One region of the Endozoicomonas sp. PH6C genome, then DNA from elsewhere that is predicted to be linked to it. Evidence: predicted binding sites of a transcription regulator. Region 1 holds the regulator's gene; each other region holds the start of a gene.
What was found. Region 1 encodes FNR, which switches genes on or off when oxygen is low (the NO sensors DNR and NnrR bind a similar motif). Its sites were predicted from a motif close to TTGATNTANATCAA; they were not measured.

Region 2: a site for FNR is predicted at 2,160-2,173, ahead of ACOMG9_RS22590 (OmpW/AlkL family protein). Genes of this name have one in related genera too.
Region 3: a site for FNR is predicted at 813-826, ahead of nagE (N-acetylglucosamine-specific PTS transporter subunit IIBC). Genes of this name have one in related genera too.

The regions. Positions count from the first base shown of each region.
Region 1 is NZ_CP185342.1:2,043,137-2,049,528, reverse strand. Features, by position in the region: gene ACOMG9_RS08330 (coiled-coil domain-containing protein) at 1-3,813, opposite strand, end outside; gene fnr (fumarate/nitrate reduction transcriptional regulator Fnr) at 4,132-4,890, shown strand; gene ACOMG9_RS08320 (adenine phosphoribosyltransferase) at 4,922-5,464, shown strand; gene ACOMG9_RS08315 (hypothetical protein) at 5,875-6,392, shown strand, end outside.
Region 2 is NZ_CP185342.1:6,412,755-6,419,146, forward strand. Features, by position in the region: gene rnr (ribonuclease R) at 1-2,015, opposite strand, end outside; gene ACOMG9_RS22590 (OmpW/AlkL family protein) at 2,251-2,922, shown strand; gene ACOMG9_RS22595 (adenylosuccinate synthase) at 2,968-4,260, opposite strand; gene ACOMG9_RS22600 (ATP phosphoribosyltransferase regulatory subunit) at 4,396-5,580, opposite strand; gene ACOMG9_RS22605 (DUF2065 domain-containing protein) at 5,697-5,882, opposite strand.
Region 3 is NZ_CP185342.1:4,692,399-4,698,790, reverse strand. Features, by position in the region: gene ACOMG9_RS17350 (YgjV family protein) at 135-683, shown strand; gene nagE (N-acetylglucosamine-specific PTS transporter subunit IIBC) at 999-2,381, shown strand; gene ACOMG9_RS17340 (HPr family phosphocarrier protein) at 2,701-2,958, shown strand; gene gap (type I glyceraldehyde-3-phosphate dehydrogenase) at 3,668-4,675, shown strand; gene pyk (pyruvate kinase) at 5,069-6,392, shown strand, end outside.

The sequences.
Region 1 (6,392 bases):
CTGCAGACTGCCCGGGTCATTTGCCGTCGACTGCAATGACGAAAGCACGGTTATCGCTGTGGGTGAAATCGTCTGGGAGGAGTCTTTAAGCCTTCCATCCCTTCGCAGTTGATCAACAATAATGTCTTGTAGCTCGCCCATGCCCCATTCCAGCGCTTTTGTTGTTAATCCACGATATTCCAGTTCAGCGATCAGGTATGTCCGAAGGGCCATCAATTCTTTGAAGTATGCCCTTGAGCGAAGCTGTTCTTCATTCAGGGCCTGCTGCCAGCTCTCAAGAGCTTCTTCGCCAGCCAGCTCAATCTCCCAGTCTCTGGCGTCATCGTCATAATCGTCAATGCGGTGAATATAATCCAGAGGTTCGGTCAGCATGGCTTCCAGACCTGCCCCGAGACGGGTTTCATGTTCATCAACGGCAATGTACTTTTTAACCACTTCCAGAATTACCCTGGGGTAGTCTTCATCAGGAATCTCCGACAGTGGCATTTCAGAATGCTGTAGAACAAACTGCATCTTCAGCGTATTGATCTGACTGAGATAATCTGCTGACTTTTTTTGCTCCAGCAAGAGATCATCGCGCACCCGTTCCAGCGCCAGGGCTTCGGGATCTGCTTCAGCCTGAATAACAGGATGATTCTTCACTGTCATGAGAGTCCGTGACAGCTCTTTCGCTTCCTGTCTTGATGCCTGCAGCGAGGTTTCAGCGGCAACCAATTCTTCAGCAAACTTGTCTGCCTGTTCAGGGTCGCTGCCCTTTTGCAACCCATTGAGCGTTCTCAGAGCTTCAACCAGCTTAACCTGGGTTTCCAGAGTCTTGGTCTGACCCTCTATTTCCTGAACTTTCAACAGATAGTTCATATCATGGAGCTGTTCGACCTGACGTTTGAGAGCGGTCATTTCCTGTCCCGTCAGAACAACGATCTCCTGACATTCAGACTTCAGCCGGGACAAGGTCCTGGTAAACTCATCAGCATTACTTTGAAACGACTCATGAGGCGTTTGCAAATACCCCCCGAGGAGCGACAGCTGTTCCTCAATGTCCCTGAGCTTACCTTTGAGCTCTGGCAACGTCTGAACATCAGCCAGAGATTCGCTTACAAGATTGTCACTGGCACTCAGTTCTCCCTGTAATTTTTTGACATTGCCTTGTGCTTTTTCCAGCTCGTCCACGACTCGTTGATGAGCTTCTTTATCAATGCCTTCGGGTTTTGACCTGAGCAGCTCAAGCTCGTTGGTCAGGGAATCCAGTCTGAATTGCAGTTTAGCCCCGGAGTCTTCCAATTCTTTGAGCTTTAGCCTTCGCTCTTCGGACTCTATCCTGGTTGACTCCAGCTCAACGGATACAGCATTCGCTTGCTGCTTTGTGGCATTTAACTGCTCCGAGACCTGAGCGAACGCCTCTTCAACTTGCTTAAGTCTCTCACTCATTTCATGAACTGAGTCGTTTTTGCTGATCAGGTCCTGCTGTAATTTTCTGGCAAGAAGCTGACTCTGCTCAGCTTGAGATTTGGCCTGCCTGATTTGCTGTTGCCAGACTCTTCTTTTTTTCTGACCTCGTTTATTATTAAACTGAGTGACTTCTTCGAGCAGCTGCTTATTCATACTGCTCAGCGCCTGAAACTGGAGCTCCAGGTTATGCTTTTGCTCCTCAACCTTTCTTGAGTGGTTTTTGCTATTCAGCGAATCACTGGTCAGTTGATCCACGTGATCCATAGCGCTGACCACAGTCCCCTCTATGGCCTGGCTGCGCACAGACTCATACTCTGCATTCAGGTCAAATACCTTCTGCTCAGAGCTTTCCAGAACACTTTCTGTTTTCTGTAAAAGGTCGCGAACTTCCCTGATCTCTCTATCTCTATCCAGCACCTCTAGTCTCACCCGGTCCAGTTCAGCTCTGAGCTGTTGATTCGAAAGCTCACCCTGACTGATATTCTCCTGAAGGCAGGTATAACTTTCCTGCAACAATTTAAGCTCATTCTTTTTCTCTTCAAGCTGACGCTCTGTCAAGACGAGCGCATCCCGATCGGTCTTTTCCTGTTCCCTGAGATGCTGGATCTGCACCTCCAGCAAACCTTTTTCTTTAGCAACGGCTGCTTCCCGTTGCTTAAAACCATTGAGCTCTGCTGTCAGCACTTTTCTGGAAGAAGCCTCATGTTGCAACTGAACTCTGGTTTCCTGGAGCAGTTCCCCCTGAGCCTGCAGTTCTTTTTCAACATCCTTGAGACGCTGAGTCGACTTATGGGCTTCTACCCAACGGGCTCTGACCATCTGCTCTTCCCGGGTGAGCAGATCAATCTGCTCCCGATAAAACTGATTCTCGGAAGCGACCTTTGCTGAGTTATTGATCAACCCGGCCTTCTCTTTTTGCAATTGTTCCAGATCTGACCTCAGTTGCCTTTCCTGAATGCGTTGAGCCGCCTTATCCTCCTCCAGCTGATTCTCCAGCTCATGCTGTAACATCTGACTGCTTTCAAGCTGCATACGAACAGCATTAAGTTCATCAATGACAATCAGGTAGTCCTTATAGGTTTTGTCTTTATGCTGAATGGCAGAACTCAGCTGAGACTCCAGGAACAGTACCTTCTCAGTAGCCCTCTCCAAATCAAGCTTTTGGGTAACTGCCTCATCAGAAACCGTCTTTACCTCCGTTTCCAGAGATCGAACTGTCTGCTGGGTTTGAAACAGCTGGTTTTGAATAGCCTGCTGATCGGCTCCTGCCTCCATCAGCATCCGCTCGGCTGCCCTGAGTCTTCTTTGCAATGGTTTAATGGTGTCTCGCTCAACGGCTTTCTTTTGCAAAATCAGTGCCTGAATGTCAGTAGTCTGATGGTTTTTCTGCCGATTCAGCCTTTCAAACTCAATATCTTTTTCTTTAATGGTTTCAGTCAGAATCCGTGCTTCATCTTCAAGCGCCTCGACCTTTTCCTGAAAAAGCTGAAGTGTCTCTTGTAACCTCAAATCCTGTTGTTTTAACTGCTGGCGATCTCTTCCCTTATCACTGCCTTGCCTGTTCCTGAGCGCCTCACTCAGTTGTTCAACTTCATCAAGCACTTCCACCATCTCACGATCAACTTTCCTGTGCTGCTCAGTCAGTGTTTTCAACTCACCAGCCAACTCTTTTTGCTGTTTCTCCGCAGCCCTGAGTTTTTCGATTCTATGTTGCATTTGTTTAAAGTGTTCTTGCCCTGATGCCAGATCCGCTTTTCCCGGGAGCTGGTCGGCCAACTCTGCTTTTCGCTGTTTCTCCAACTTCAGCGCGTCTTCTGCCTCACGGAGCCTTCTATCCAGAGCCTCTGCACGCTCAGACTCTCTTAGCTCCAGCTGTTCCCGAATGATTCTCTGGGGTTGTGCATGGGTAATGACAAAATCAGTCAGTTGCTTTGAACGTGTTTCCAGCTCGCCTGAATGGGTCCGCAGATAAAACAGGTAGCCCACCCCTGAACATACAGCCAGTCCGGCAGCAACAGGCACCGATACAGAAGCGGCCCCGGCGGCAAAAGCACCGACGACTAGAACCCCGGTTCCCTTGGCTATCGTGACAGCAATTCTGCGGCCATCCCAGATCGCACTTTTTTGAAGCCGGATACGATGCGCCTCTTCAAGCTCAGCACACTCGGCCTCTTCGAGCTTTAATGCTCTGAGTTCCTCAATTGTCAGCTCACCCTTTCTGGCCATCAGGATTTGCTTTTCCTGTGGTGAAAGATCATTGAACGTCAAATCCTCAGCGGCAACGAGTTCCTCAAAGGTTCGAGGTTCAGCCACTTGCACGGTTGGAGTAAACAGAATCCCTGTCACTGAGCTGAGCAGACTCATGGCGTAAATCTCCCTGATTTACGAAATTGTATTCAGTACAGTTATCGACACATTGGCGCTGAAGAACATCTTTCTTGCATCATAGGTATTGATAGCGTTCACAGCCTTCTCATCAAGCTCAATGACTTAACTGCCAGGCAACTGATCAAGTACAACATTTTTTTAGTGCGGACTTATCGCAACCCAGTAAGTATTTTCCGAAAAAGCCTTAAGTATGAAGGAATTACGCTTTAGTCTCGGAAAGCACAGACTTACACTTTGGTAGCATTTTCAATAGAATCGTCAGCGATTTCGCCAATACGACTTTGAGGCCACTCAATGACGTCAAAGCCCAATGTACGACAACCTGGCCATGTGGCCTGCAGAGACTGCAGTCTTAGCTCCCTCTGCCTACCTCTGGCATTGAATCTACAAGACATTGACCAGCTTGATCGCATCATCAAGCGAAGCCGCCCTCTCAAGAAGGGGGAACACCTGTTCCTGGAAGGAGACCGGTTTACCAGCGTCTTCGCTGTCCGTTCCGGGGCCTTAAAAACTTATACCGCCACCAATGAAGGTGAGGAACAGATTACGTCTTTCTATCTTCCCAGTGAGATATTGGGCCTGAGTGGTCTCGATACTGACGTCTACCCGGTCTCTGCTCAGGCCATGGAAACCACCATGATCTGTGAAATCCCCTTTGACCAGCTGGAAACGCTATCCGACCGATTCCCGGAGTTGCGTCGTCATATGATGCGTCTGATGAGTAAGAAGATTCGTGAAGATCAGCAGATGATGATGCTATTGTCCAAGAAAAACGCTGATGAAAGAATTGCGACCTTCCTGATCAACCTGGCCAGTCGTTTTCGTCGCAGAGGCTTCTCATCCCAGTCATTCCGCCTGTCCATGTCCCGCAATGAAATGGGCAATTACCTGGGACTGGCTGTAGAAACCGTTAGCCGGGTATTTACCCGGTTCCAGAAAAACGATCTGATCTTCGCAGTGGGCAAAGAAATTGAAATCCGTGACCCGATTCAATTATGCTCCCTGGCGGGTGGAAAGTCTGTCGGTTTGGAACAGATTATCTCCTCCGCATAAGCGCACCAGGAACGGACATTAAGGGAAAGATATGATCGTTGACGAAGCTTATCTGAAAGCACAGATTAGAACCGTTTCTGACTGGCCAAAGCCCGGCATTCAGTTTCGGGATGTGACCACTCTTTTCGAGAACCCCAAAGCCTGGCGGTCGGTCATGGACAGCCTCATTCATCGCTATTTGGATGTTGAGTTTGACCGGATCGGCGCTCTTGATGCGCGGGGCTTCCTGATAGGCTCTGCATTGTCATATGCCCTGAACAAACCACTGATCCTGTTTAGAAAAAAGGGAAAGCTGCCCTACAATACTGTCGCTCAGGATTATGAACTTGAGTACGGGAAGGCAACGCTTGAAGTTCATGCAGACACTATTAAGAAAGGCGATAAAGTCATTCTGGTTGACGACCTGATTGCTACAGGTGGCACTTTGCTTGCGGCCGGTCAACTGGTCAGACAACTGGGCGGACAAATTCTGGAAGCAGCTGCCATTATGGATCTTCCAGACCTTGGTGGTTCAAAGATACTAAATGAAGCAGGAATTCCTGTCTTCTCACTGTGTGAATTTGAAGGGGAATAGTCCCCTTCTTTTCTTTCATGCCCCTCATATAAGTACTCAACCATACGAAATCATATTTTCTGACTTATTGTTCAGGCACTCGCGGCAACTGCTCCTGCGTTGCTCTAGCTCCTGCATCCATGCAGTCGTGATGCGTTGCAACTCTGGTCACATAGCCTACTATGTTCCCGTCGTTGCGCCTTGCAGAGTACCTGCCCTATAAGCCAGAAATATTCGATTCCGTATGGCTGAGTACTTAGTGCTTTTGCAATCTCCTGATATTCAGTTTTATCGGAAAATGACCATTAAGAGCTTTTGTGGTTTCCACACCCGAAGTATTCGTTGGTTAAATTTTACTGTACTTAAGAATTTTCTGAGTGCTACGATAATCTCAATAATGAAAATAATGCTCTAAGACAAAGGAAATCCCAATGGGTATTTGTGCAAAGGAGCTGCGCCACTATGTTGTTCGCCCTACCCTGAAGCATTTGAGAATGTGGAGTCCTACTGCAGAAAACCTGCTGCTGGGAACTGCGGCCAGAGAATCCGGCCTGGGTTTTCATCTTAAACAGGAGCATCATCAAGCTCTGGGAATTTATCAAATCTCACCCAGAATGCACCGTAATATCTGGGATCACTACCTGGCGAAGAAATCCGACCTTTCCAGTTTGATACGGGGACTGGCCAGCCAGAGAGAATTTCTGGCTCATCCACATCTGGAATTAGCGACCAACCTCTCTTACGCTACCGCCATTTCCTGGATGATTTATTATCGAACCGAAAAGCCTATCCACAAGGTACCCCATGATGATATCCATGCCCTGGGTAAGCTCTGGCATAATTACTATCATCGCCACCACCCAGGCCCCGTCGAGAGCTTTGTGGACAGTTACAGGGCTTTGATAACGAATTCTACTGAGACAGAAAAGACAGTGTCAGAGAGCCTGAA
Region 2 (6,392 bases), 2.8 Mb from region 1:
CCTGTAACGGACGAAATGACACCGGAATACGTCTGTCCGATATGCTGCTGCATGTACTCGCACTTCAGCCAATCCATAGCATCCCGTGTAGCTTCGTCTGCCCGGCGTTCTGTCGCAGAACAGTGCTCTCCCATGGCCAGCACTTCACTGCCATCATAGGGATAAATGGTCTTTTTATTCATCTCTCTGGCACCCACGCGAACAACATGCCGGGTTTCAACAGAAGAACGAATAATATGACGGATAGCCCTGTGCACCAGCAGATCAGGATAACGACGAATCGGCGAAGTGAAGTGCGCATATTCGTCAAAAGCCAGTCCGAAGTGCCCCTGATTATCCGAAGTGTACACGGCCTGACTCATAGAACGCAGGACCACTGTCTGGATCACATTGTAATCGGGGCGATCTTTAACCGATGCCAACAAAGCCTGAAAGTGAGCGGGCTTCAGCTTGCCAGCAGGCAGCGATAAGCCAAGACTGGCAATAAAGCTGTTCAGATTGAGCCGCTTCTCCATAGAAGGCCCTTCATGCACGCGATAGAGCCCGGGAATCTTGTGTTTCTGAAGGAATTTGGCCGCACAGACATTGGCGCAAAGCATGCATTCTTCAATCAGTTTGTGCGCGTCATTGCGGACAGCAGGGACAATCTTTTCGATTTTTCGGTTACGACCGAAAACGATCTGTGTTTCTACCGTTTCAAAATCAATAGTGCCACGGTCAGAACGAATACTTTTCAGAACCTTGAACAGGTTATAGAGTTCTTCTACATGGGGAAGAACCGCTTTTCGTTCGCGACGTAAAGCCTTGCCCTCATCACTGAGTGGCTTTGATAGCATTTCCCAAACCTGGGTATAAGTCAGACGGGCATGGGAGCGGATCAGACCCTCGTAGAACTTGTAACCGGAAATTTTTCCATTGCCACTGATGGTCATTTCGCACAGCATGGCCAGACGATCCACTTCAGGATTCAGAGAGCAGAGCCCGTTTGACAATACTTCCGGCAACATGGGAATAACATGTCCCGGGAAGTAGACAGAAGTGCCCCTGTTATAGGCTTCTTTGTCCAGTGCTGTTCCGGGCTTCACGTAATGGGAAACATCAGCAATGGCTACAAATAAACGCCAGCCGCCGCTTTTTTTGGGTTCACAGTAGACTGCATCATCAAAGTCACGGGCATCTTCGCCATCAATGGTAACGAAAGGCGTCTCTCTCAGATCAACACGGTGCTTTTTGTCCCGCTCAGCCACTTCCGGCTTGAACCGGGCCACCTGCTCTTCCACTTCAGGAGGCCACTCATGAGGAATGTCATGGGTGCGTAATGCAACGTCCACTTCCATTCCGGCATCTTGTCGTTCACCCAACACTTCTTTGATCAGGCCCATCGGCTGAACACGTCGGCCAGGCTGCTCAAGGATTTCAACCAGAACATATTGCCCATGGCTGGGCATCAAAGGGCCCGGCTTGATGAGAATTTCGCGATCAATTCTGGAGTTTTCCGGTACGACAAAAACATTGTCGTTTTCTATGTAAAAGCGACCCACCAACTGGGTGGTATTACGCTCTATGACTTCAACAATCTGACCTTCAAGTCGTCCTCTGCGGTCCACTCCGGTTTCACGAATGACCGCACGATCACCATCAAAAGCCTTGCGCATTTCACGCCATGAGAGGTAGTAATCTTCGCCGCCCTCATCAGGAATCAGGAATCCATAGCCGTCCTTATTACCCTGAATACGCCCTTTGATCAGATCCATTTTACTCAACAGACCGTAGGTTCCCTTGCGGGTTTCCAGTAGCTGACCATCACGAATCATAGCTTTAAGGCGGAATAACAAAGCTTCCTGCTGCTCAGGCAGAGTTACACCCAACTCACGGCACAGTAACTTATGGCTTGCCGGAGCCCCTCTCTTTTCCAGAGTCTCCATAATAAAAAGACGACTGGGAATCGGGTTGTCGTAGCGAGCTGCTTCATCAGCAGCCTGGGAGTCCAGTTCTTTCCACCCTTTTTTGGGCATAGGGTTTATTAACCTCTCTGTGATCACATAATGTCTGTATGCAGTGTAACCCTACTCCGGGTAACTAGCGCGCATCTTTGCTTAGTATGCCCACACTTTCAACTTAATTCCTACCGCATATGCGTTGGCAGACACGACGATGCATTGATTCAGATCAATATTGCACCACGAACAACTAATTAAAATGTTAATAGTTAACAAAGAAACTTTCTACACACACCTACAAGGGACCACCATGAACAGAAACGTTCTCTCACTCACTATTGCTGCAGCAATTGCTGTTTCTGCTACCTCTGCTCAGGCTTATGAGGCCGGAGATTTTATTTTCCGGGGCGGAGTAGCCAGCGTTCAGACCAATGTTGACAGTGGGGGATTAAAAACCAACGGGTTTGAGGAAAAAAACAAAACAGTTGACGTCAATAATGACACTCAGCTGGGACTCTCCTTTACCTACATGCTGTCGGATAAGTTTGGTGTTGAGCTGCTGGCAGCGACACCGTTCAAACACACTCTGAAAGGAAAAGGTGATCTGGCAGGATTGGGAGATTTTGCCGAAGTTAAACACTTACCACCGACTTTGAGCCTGCAATACTACCCGATGGACAAAAACGCCAGGTTCCAGCCTTACCTGGGACTTGGTTTGAACTACACCGTTTTCTTCAGTGAAGATTTCAAAGGCTCCGCCAGTGATACCTTCAGCGATCTGGAACTGGACAGTTCATTGGGCCTGAGTGGACAACTGGGCTTTGACTATCAACTGAACGAGCATTGGGCCGTGAATGCTGCTGTATGGTATATGGACATCAATACCACAGCGAAGTTCAGGGACGACTCTGGACACCGCTACAAGCTGGACGCAGAACTGGACCCACTGGTTTACATGGCCGGTGTTTCTTACAGGTTCTGATGGCGAAGAAGCCCCCGCCGCCAGTAAATCCGGCGGGGGACCGGATCAGCCGAAAGGCTGTTCCAGAATAATGGTTTCTACACGATCCGGGCCGGTAGAAACGATATGGATAGGTGTTCCCACCACTTCTTCCAGACGGCGGATGTAGGCGCGGGCATTTTCCGGCAGATCATTCAGGCTCCTGGCACCAAATGTAGACTCACACCAGCCGGGCACTTCTTCATAAACCGGTTGAATTGCTTCGTACTCTTCTGCATCCACAGGGGTCGTAATGGACTCACCCCGGGCATTCTTGTAACCGGTGCAGATCTTGATAGTTTGCAGGCCATCCAGAACATCCAGCTTGGTCAGACAGAGACCGGATACGGAGTTGATCTGAACAGACTGACGCAGAGCCACAGCGTCAAACCAGCCACAACGACGGGGACGGCCAGTGGTCGCACCAAACTCATTGCCTTTCCTGGCCAGGTGCATACCCACATCGTCAAACAGCTCGGTCGGGAAAGGACCAGAACCGACACGAGTCGTGTAAGCCTTGGTAATACCCAGAACGTAGTCCAGATAGAGAGGGCCAAAACCACTGCCGGTAGAAACACCACCGGCTGTGGTGTTGGACGAAGTGACGAATGGGTAGGTACCGTGATCAATATCCAACAGAGAGCCCTGAGCCCCCTCAAACAGAATGTTGTCACCCTTGCCATGGTGCTCATGAACCTTGTCGGTCACACGCTCAATCATAGGTTTGATCTGTTCACCCATGGCCAGTGCTTCATCCAGAGTCTTCTGAAAATCTACTGTATCAGCCTTGTAGTAGTGCTCCAGAGCAAAGTTATGGTACTCCATGACTTCTTTCAGTTTCTGGGCAAAACGCTCAGGATGCAGAAGATCGGCAACACGCAGTCCACGGCGAGCTACTTTGTCTTCGTAGGCAGGGCCAATACCACGACCGGTGGTACCGATTTTGTCCTTGCCTCGTGCCAATTCACGGGCCTGGTCCAGGGCAATGTGATAAGGAAGAATCAGCGGGCAGGACGGGCTGATTCGCAGACGTTCACGAACAGGAACGCCACCTTCTTCCAGCTTGTGAATCTCTTTCAGCAGAGCTTCAGGAGACAGAACTACGCCATTACCGATGTAGCATACAACGCCTTCGCGCAGAATACCGGAAGGAATCAGGTGCAGAACGGTTTTTTCACCGTCGATCACCAATGTATGGCCGGCATTATGGCCGCCCTGGAAACGCACAACCGCTTCTGCCTGCTCAGTCAGCAGGTCAACGATTTTGCCCTTACCTTCGTCACCCCATTGAGTGCCGAGTACGACAACAGTCTTACCCATGGTAAACGGTCTCTTACTTTCTAAAATAAACAGACATGACAAAGTTCAGTTCAAAACATTTTCTGAACCGACTCTCATGCATCTGTGACAGGCCGGAGAAGTTTAACTGAAATCAATTTCGATCAGACTTCCGGGTTATTCTACAACCCACTCTCCGTCACGGCAGACCAGCTGCCGGTCGCAACCCGTGCCTGCAGCGTCTGTCTCTTGTTCAGGCAGTTGGTAAACTACCCGTTGTCCCTGGCGACGCAGTTTCTTTACAACAGCAGGATCTGCAGCAACAGGGGCAAATATCGTCATTCGTTCGTCACTGGCATCCGTTTTCAGATCCGGAAGGCTCTTCAGCTCAATTAACGTCTTCAGGTCTGTACTGAAACCGGTAGCAGGGCGGGCTCTGCCAAAGATCCGCCCAATGCCGTCATATCGGCCGCCTTTGGCGATCGCCTGTCCCTTTCCGGGAACATACGCAGCAAACACGACGCCTGTATGATAGTTATAACCGCGCAACTCACCCATATCGAGGTAGAGGTTAGCTGACGGGTAAAGCTCAGCGACCTTGCCGGCAATCACTTCCAGCTGGTCGAGCGCTTTGAAAACAGCCTCAGGCGCGTCCTTCAGAACCGCACGGGCATCATTGATGACACTGGCATGACCTGTCAGGGATGTCAGCGCTTTAAACATCTTTGCGGTGCCCGAACAGATTTGCCAGCTGGCCAGCAGTTCAGATACTTCACACACCGCTTTTCTTTGCAGAGCATCAAACAGTTTCTGCTCCTGCTGTTCACTCAGTCCGGCATACTCCACCAGTGAACGATAGATCCGCACATGACCCAGATCGAGGTTCACAGACTCAATACCGATCGCTGCCAGTGTTTCCAGCATCAGGGAAATGACTTCAATATCACTCTCGACGCCGCCATGACCATAAAGTTCTGCACCCAGCTGAATGGGCGACCTTGTGGCTCCCAACGACGCTGAACGAGTGTGAAACACGCTGCTCGCGTAGCAAAGTCGAACCGGCCCTTTTGCTTTCAGGGTGTGGGCGTCAATTCTGGCAACAGCTGGCGTGGTATCCGCCCTTAACCCCATCGTTCTACCCGTGAGTTGATCTGTTACTTTAAACGTCTGCAACTCCAGATCGCGGCCCAGACCAGCTGTCAGTGACTCCATGAACTCCAGATGAGGAGGAATCACCAGCTCGTAGCCCCAGCAATCGAATAAATCCAGCATCTCACGACGAAGCATTTCTGCCTGACGTGCTCGTGGAGCAAGAATTTCCTCAATGCCATCTGGCAATAACCAGCGATCTGCGACGGTCATAACAGCCCTCTTTTTTTCGCTTTTACCACTGTGCCAGAAGTCTGTTGGACTAAAGGCTGTCCTGAGGCGGACAACTCAAGTCTGACAGGCTCCTGGAGCGATAAACTATTCCGCTTTTACGTGAGCATACTCAGAATTATGAGTCCTACCAACATGCTGCCAAAACCTGCCATGCGCAGCTGCCGGTTATCAATCTCTGACAACTTTGTGACCATATTGCGCCAGCGCTGGGGATACAAAAAAGGCAAGACGCCTTCCAGAACCAGCATCAGACTCAAGGCTATGCCCAGATGTTGCAACATATCCACAGGATGACTCCCCAAAGCTTTTAGTCCGGACAGGTCCACAAAAAAACCGGGCAGAACCCGGTTTGCGGTATCATACCACTGGCTGAAGCAGACTTCACGACCAGTAGTCGATAATTTATCAGTCTCTGATCAACCGGCAAGAGCAAAAGCACTGTTTCATTTCTTCATCGTCAGAGATCGCAACCCGCTTTTTGTGAGCCTGTCCGTTGGGAAGCGATCATCCGGATATAATGAAACTCAATCAAGGCCCTCACTCTACCGCTGATTCTGGATGGCGCATTGCCATTTTTGTATCCCCGACGCCGACAAATATGTTAACAAAATTGCCAATAATTGATAAACGACAGCTTTGAACGACAGGCTCTATCAGCAGACAGGACTCGCAACTACAACTGTACCTGCGCAAGAGAAGCATAATCAGTCGCCTGCGATCAGAATAGATCGCCTCTGTATCTTTTCTTCATTCCCAAAATTCTTAAGCCATGAAACAGGATAGCTTCGATT
Region 3 (6,392 bases), 2.6 Mb from region 1:
AATAAGCATGAGACATAACAAAAAAAGAGCAAATTGCTGATGTATGAAATAATGGAAAGCCAATTGGCTCGCATAAAACAATCCGGCGAATACAGAATATTTACGGACATCAATCGCATTGGCAGCAATTACCCTTGCGTGAGTCAGCGTTTACGAGGGTAGCGGATGTGGATAATTACACGCTTTCACAGATCCTGGTATCCATCGCTATTGTGTTTGACCTGTTGTCTTTCCAGCTCAAAACACGCAAACACGTGGTGTTGTGCCTGTTTATTGCGGGAGCGTTGATTGCGACGCACTTTTACTTGCTCAATGCTTTCACAGCGGCCGTGGTTATGACGATTGCGTCAATACGCTATCTGACCAGTTACTTTACGTCTCGGCCCGGGGTAAGAAACCTGTTTTTGATTATCAATGGTGTGACACTCTTTGTTACCTACGAGTCTTTCATCAGTCTCGTGGCGTTCGTCGGCTCCTGCCTGCAAACGATAGGCGCATTCAGTAAAGACGATCGTGAGATGAGACTGATCATGATGGTGGGTGCGGTAGTTTGGTTGAGCCACAACGTTCTTGTCCTGTCCCCGATGGCCGTCGTCATGGAAGTGCTGTTCCTGCTCAGTAACATCGTGGCCTACCTGAGGTTCTACAACAAGAGCCCAATAGTGACAAAGTCCGAGTACTGAGCTTTACGTCTGTTTCATTCCAGCTAATGAACAGACATCTGGCTCCCATCGCTTAAGCACCTCATTGAGGTGCTCTCTATTGTGGTGTGTCATATATGACTACTGATGCCACATGTTCTGTTTGCTTTTTTGCTCTGGGTCAATAACCGGTTAATCTCTTTACGAAACCTTCACAACACAGTTGAACTGGTGCATTGTGACCGGTTACATTTCGTCCCAAACCATGCGCTGCCCATCAACTGTCTGCCTGTTTGAGTTCCATGGGGTTTTGATTGAGGTTTGTGCAGTGACGTTAATATCTAAGGGGTAACTATTTTGAACATTCTTGGCTATATGCAGAGATTGGGTAAGGCATTGATGCTGCCCATCGCCACTCTGCCTATTGCGGCAATCCTGTTGCGTCTTGGGCAGCCTGACTTGCTGGATATTGCCTTTGTCGCAGAAGCGGGTAACGCTATTTTCAGTAACCTGCCTTTGCTGTTTGCGATGGGTATTGCTGCCGGACTGTCAAAGGACGATGCCGGTGCAGCGGTGCTGGCGGGTGCAGTTGGCTATTTTGTCCTGACTGCCGGGGCCAAGACCATCAATGCCGACATTGATATGTCATTCTTTGGCGGCATTATTGCCGGTATTATTGCCGGTCATAGTTACAACCGTTTCCATGCGGTGGCACTGCCACCCTATCTGGCGTTCTTTGGTGGCAAGCGTCTGGTTCCGATCATGACCGGTCTGATTGCTCTGGCGGTCTCTGTAGCAGCAGGTTATGTATGGCCAGTCATCCAGTCTGCCATTGATGCATTTGCTAATGGTATCTCTGAGTCTGGCCCCATTGGACAGTTTGCCTATGGAGTGCTGAACCGTGGCCTGATTCCGGTAGGTCTGCACCATGTTGTGAACTCTGTTTTCTGGTTTGGCTTCGGTGAATTCACCAATGCTGCCGGTGAGGTAGTTACGGGCGATCTGCCTCGTTTCTTTGCCGGTGACCCCACTGCCGGTACTTTTATGGCGGGCTTCTATCCGGTCATGATGTTCGGTCTGCCAGCTGCTGCGCTGGCTATGTATCTGGCGGCGCCTAAAGAAAATCGTGCCCGTGTGGGTGGTGTTCTGCTGTCTGTCGGTGCTACTGCCTTCCTGACCGGTGTCACTGAGCCTCTGGAGTTCATGTTCGTATTCCTGGCGCCAGGTCTCTACGCTGTTCATGCCGTGCTGACAGGTTTATCTCTGGTAATCACCAATATGTTTGGTGTTCTGCATGGCTTTGGTTTCTCTGCGGGTGCCCTGGATATGGCTCTGAACTGGGGGCTGGCTACCAAGCCTGTGACCCTGGTGTTCATTGGTCTGGCTTTCTCTGTTATTTACTTCTGTGTTTTCTATTTCGCTATCAGGGCTTTCAACCTGAAGACGCCGGGGCGCGAAGACGAGGAGCCGGAAACAGCAGGATCTTCTGAAGCAGTCAGTGGTTCGGAGCGTGCTCTGCGTTTCATCGAACTGTTGGGCGGTGAGGGCAACCTGACCTCTGTTGAAGCCTGTATCACCCGTCTGCGCCTGACTCTGGCCAATCGTGACCTGATCGATGAAGCTGGCCTGAAAGCCATGGGAGCCAAAGGTGTGGTGAAGCTGGGTGAAAATAACCTGCAGGTGATTCTTGGGCCTCAGGCTGAGATCATTGCGGGTGAAATAAACGCCCTGATGGCTTGACAATAGCTATTTTGCCCTGACTCAAAGAAACTTGTACCGGTCTTTCCCCGCAAAGCAGTTTAGGGGAAAATCCGGATACCTTTTTAGTCAGGGCTGTCTGATTCTTTGGTTATGGTGCGGAGTATACCTGGAGTATGTTCGACTTGCCGAGTAACTGGGTGAATCAATATTTCCTGTCGGCTCAGGTTCTGAAATTCAGGCTCAGCGTCTGAATTAAAGCAGACAGATAGTGTATCTTTGTTCTGATGCATCCGTTTAGAGTCAGGCCTGTCCAGCCTCTTGCTTCCTGACAGGTGCTCAAGTTAGAGAGAGACCGAATATGTTTAAGAAAGATGTAGTGATCACGGCTGAGAATGGCCTTCATACTCGTCCAGCTGCTCAGTTTGTCAAAGAAGCCAAGAGTTTTGACTGTGACATCAAACTGGAAGCAGGTGGCAAGCAGGCCAGTGCCAAGAGTTTGTTTAAACTGCAGACCCTGGGGCTGACTCAAGGCTCAACAGTGACCATCATCGGCGAAGGTGACGGCGCTGAAAAGGCTGTAGAGCATCTGGCAGAGTTTATCATTACTTTGAAGTAAGCTCTTTGCTGACCTGGCCTCTCCGGCCGGGTTGTCTCTCGGAATAAAGCAGTCGTGAATCAGGAAATGATTGAGTCGTCCTCTGACGGATTAGTTTGCTGCTGCAAAAATGCCTGTAATACTAAGGCGGTTGCGGGTATTCTCTAGAAAGTATCACGTACCGGGTGTATCTGAACGAATACATCGGGGCGATGTCATTCACGAGGCAATACTGAGGCATGTTCTCAAGTATGTCTGTTGGATAGCTGGCGGGTAATGCGCTCTGGTGAGTTAAATTGTCAGGTGTTGTTACTTGTTAAAATGTTCCGGATTCTCTTCAGATTGCCTTCTGTACAGAGAATTCCGGCTCTTTGTGTACTCTTTAACAGGTACATTACGATCCTCCAGTAAAGATTTGCCGGGGAACGATGTTTTCAAGTGTGCGATTATGTGTGTCTTGTTGAGCGTATTTGTAACGTCGTTCCAATCCTGTGTCAAGTCCTGGTGGTTTAATACGGATAACTTTTGTTGTGTTCCGTGAATAAAAGTGTCCTTTGGTGTGACTGTATGTTGGGCAGAGTTATCAACTCTGTTGATTGTTGAAAAAGCCTGTTAGCCCTTGTGTGGCAAGGGGGTTAGGTATTTTCACGAGGCTGAATTTACACCGGAAATCCTATTTACTAATGAACTGGCGGGTTATCCCGCTGTGACTAAGGGTATTGGAGACGTCATGATCAAAATCGCAATCAATGGCTATGGTCGTATCGGTCGCAACGTTCTGCGTGCACTCTACGAAGCAGGTCGCCGTGAAGAATTCCAGATTGTTGCTATCAATGACCTGGGTGATGCGAAAATCAATGCTCACCTGACCAAGTACGACACTGTACATGGTCGTTTCGACGCTCAGGTTGAGGAGGGTGAAGGTGCACTGTTTGTAAATGGTGACGAAATCAAGACATTCTCTGAGCGTGATCCTTCCAGTCTGCCCTGGGCCGCTCTGGGTGTAGACGTTGTATTTGAATGCACCGGTGTATTTCGTTCCAAGGAAGCCTGCAAACCTCACTTGAATGCTGGTGCCAAGAAAGTCATCATCTCTGCTCCGGGCAAGGAAGTAGACGCCACCATCGTTTATGGTGTTAACCACGACACTCTGACTCCTGACATGACCGTTATCTCTAACGCTTCATGCACCACCAACTGCCTGGCTCCCATTGCCAAGCCTCTGAACGATGCTCTGGGGATTGAAAAAGGCTTGATGACCACTATTCACGCCTACACCAATGATCAGCGTCTCAGCGATGTATACCACAGTGACCTGTATCGTGCCCGTGCTGCTGCACAGAACATGATCCCGACTGCTACCGGTGCCGCTGCAGCGGTTGGCCTGGTGGTTCCGGAGCTGAAAGGCAAGTTTGACGGTATGGCCGTTCGTGTACCTACCATCAACGTATCTCTGGTAGACCTGAGTTTTGTGGCCAGTCGTGAAACTTCTGCTGAAGAAGTCAACGAAATCATTGCTTCTGCTGCCAAGTCTTCCAAAGCGATGGGCAAGGTTTTGCACGTAAACCATGAGCCTCTGGTTTCCATGGACTTTAACCACAGCCCATTCTCTTCCAGCTTTGATGCCACACAGACTCGCGTTCAGGGTAACCTGGTGAAGGTTATGTCCTGGTACGACAACGAGTGGGGTTTTTCCAACCGAATGCTGGATACTGCTAAAGCGCTGCTGGGCGCCTGAATCCAGATCATTGAAAAGCCTCGCTGATTTGAGGCTTTTCAGGTTGATGCCGATGCTCTGATAACAGGGCATTGGATTCCTGAGACTGAGTGGCAAAAAGAAGAAGGTGTTTATGAAGCTGGCCGGGAATTAACCTCTCAACCTGCCTTCTGGACGATGGTAGATTAGCCTGCCATCTATAATGGGCTCAGATTGGCATACTGGCTTTCAGGTACACACTCTCCTTTTTGCTGCTTTATCAAGATAAGCAGATGCAGGAACGTTACACTTCGAACGTTCCTCACTTAAAAATTGTTGTCAAACTGCCGTATGGCATTTATGCCCCGGTCGACTCTTCCTTTAAGTAGTTTCATCGTGCTGGGTCGGTTCGTGGCGAATTCGCGAGAGGATATCATGCTCAGACGCACAAAAATCGTTGCCACACTCGGACCAGCTACAGAGTCCGAAGAACAGCTCACCAAGCTGATTGAAGCCGGTGTCAACGTTGTTCGACTGAACTTCTCCCACGGTGATGCTGATGATCACCGTGTCCGTGCAGAGCGCATTCGCAATATCGCTGCCCGTCTGGGTCGCAGTGTTGCGATTCTGGGTGACCTGCAGGGGCCCAAAATTCGAATTGGTCGTTTCCAGAATGGCAAGATCTTTCTGCCCGATGGCGCTGAGTTCGTTCTGGATGCAGAGCTGCCTATTGATGCCGGTGATGAAACCCAGGTCGGTCTGGCTTACAAGAATCTGCCAAACGATTGCAAGGTGGGCGATGTGCTGTTGCTGGACGACGGTCGTCTGAGCCTGCAGGTTAAGTCGATTGAAGATTCGCGCATTGTAACCACTACTCTGGATGGTGGTGAGCTGTCTAATAACAAAGGTATCAACCTGGCCGGTGGGGGTCTTTCTGCCGATGCCCTGACCGAAAAAGACAAGGAAGACATCAAGCTGGCTGCCTCTCTGGAGGTGGATTTCCTGGCTGTGTCTTTCGTTCGCAGTGCCAGTGATGTTGAACAGGCTCGCAAGCTGCTGGCTGAAGCCGGTGGTACTGCTGCCATTTTGTCCAAGATTGAGCGTGCTGAAGTGGTTCAAAGCTTTCAATTGCTGGAAGAAGTGATCCGGGCCTCAGACGCGGTCATGGTAGCTCGTGGTGACCTGGGGGTGGAAATTGGTGACGCTGAACTGATTGGTGTTCAGAAACAGATGATCAACGTTGCACGTCGACTGAACCGTCCTGTCATTACCGCCACACAAATGATGGAATCCATGATTCACAACACACAGCCAACCCGTGCTGAAGTGTTTGACGTGGCCAATGCCGTTCTCGATGGCACCGACGCAGTCATGCTCTCCGGTGAAACAGCAACAGGCAAGCGTCCACATGAAGTCGTCAAAGCCATGGCCCGTATTTGTCAGGGCGCTGAAAAACATCCTGAAATGATCTCCGGAAGCAACCTGGATAAGGCCTATGCCGGTGAAACCGATGCCGCCATTGCGCTGGCTGCCATGCATGCGGCTAACCGTCTGGAAGGTGTAAAAGCGATCGTTTGCCTGACCAAAACCGGTGCGACTCCTCTTTGGATGTCCCGTGTTAATACCAGCCTGCCCATTTTTGCCCTGACTCGCTACAAAACCACCGAGCGCCGCGTTGCACTCTACCGTGGGGTGGAGTCGGTCGCTTTTGACAGTGGCAGCCAGTACGGTCCTGAAGTGAATCAGCGTGCTATTGCCG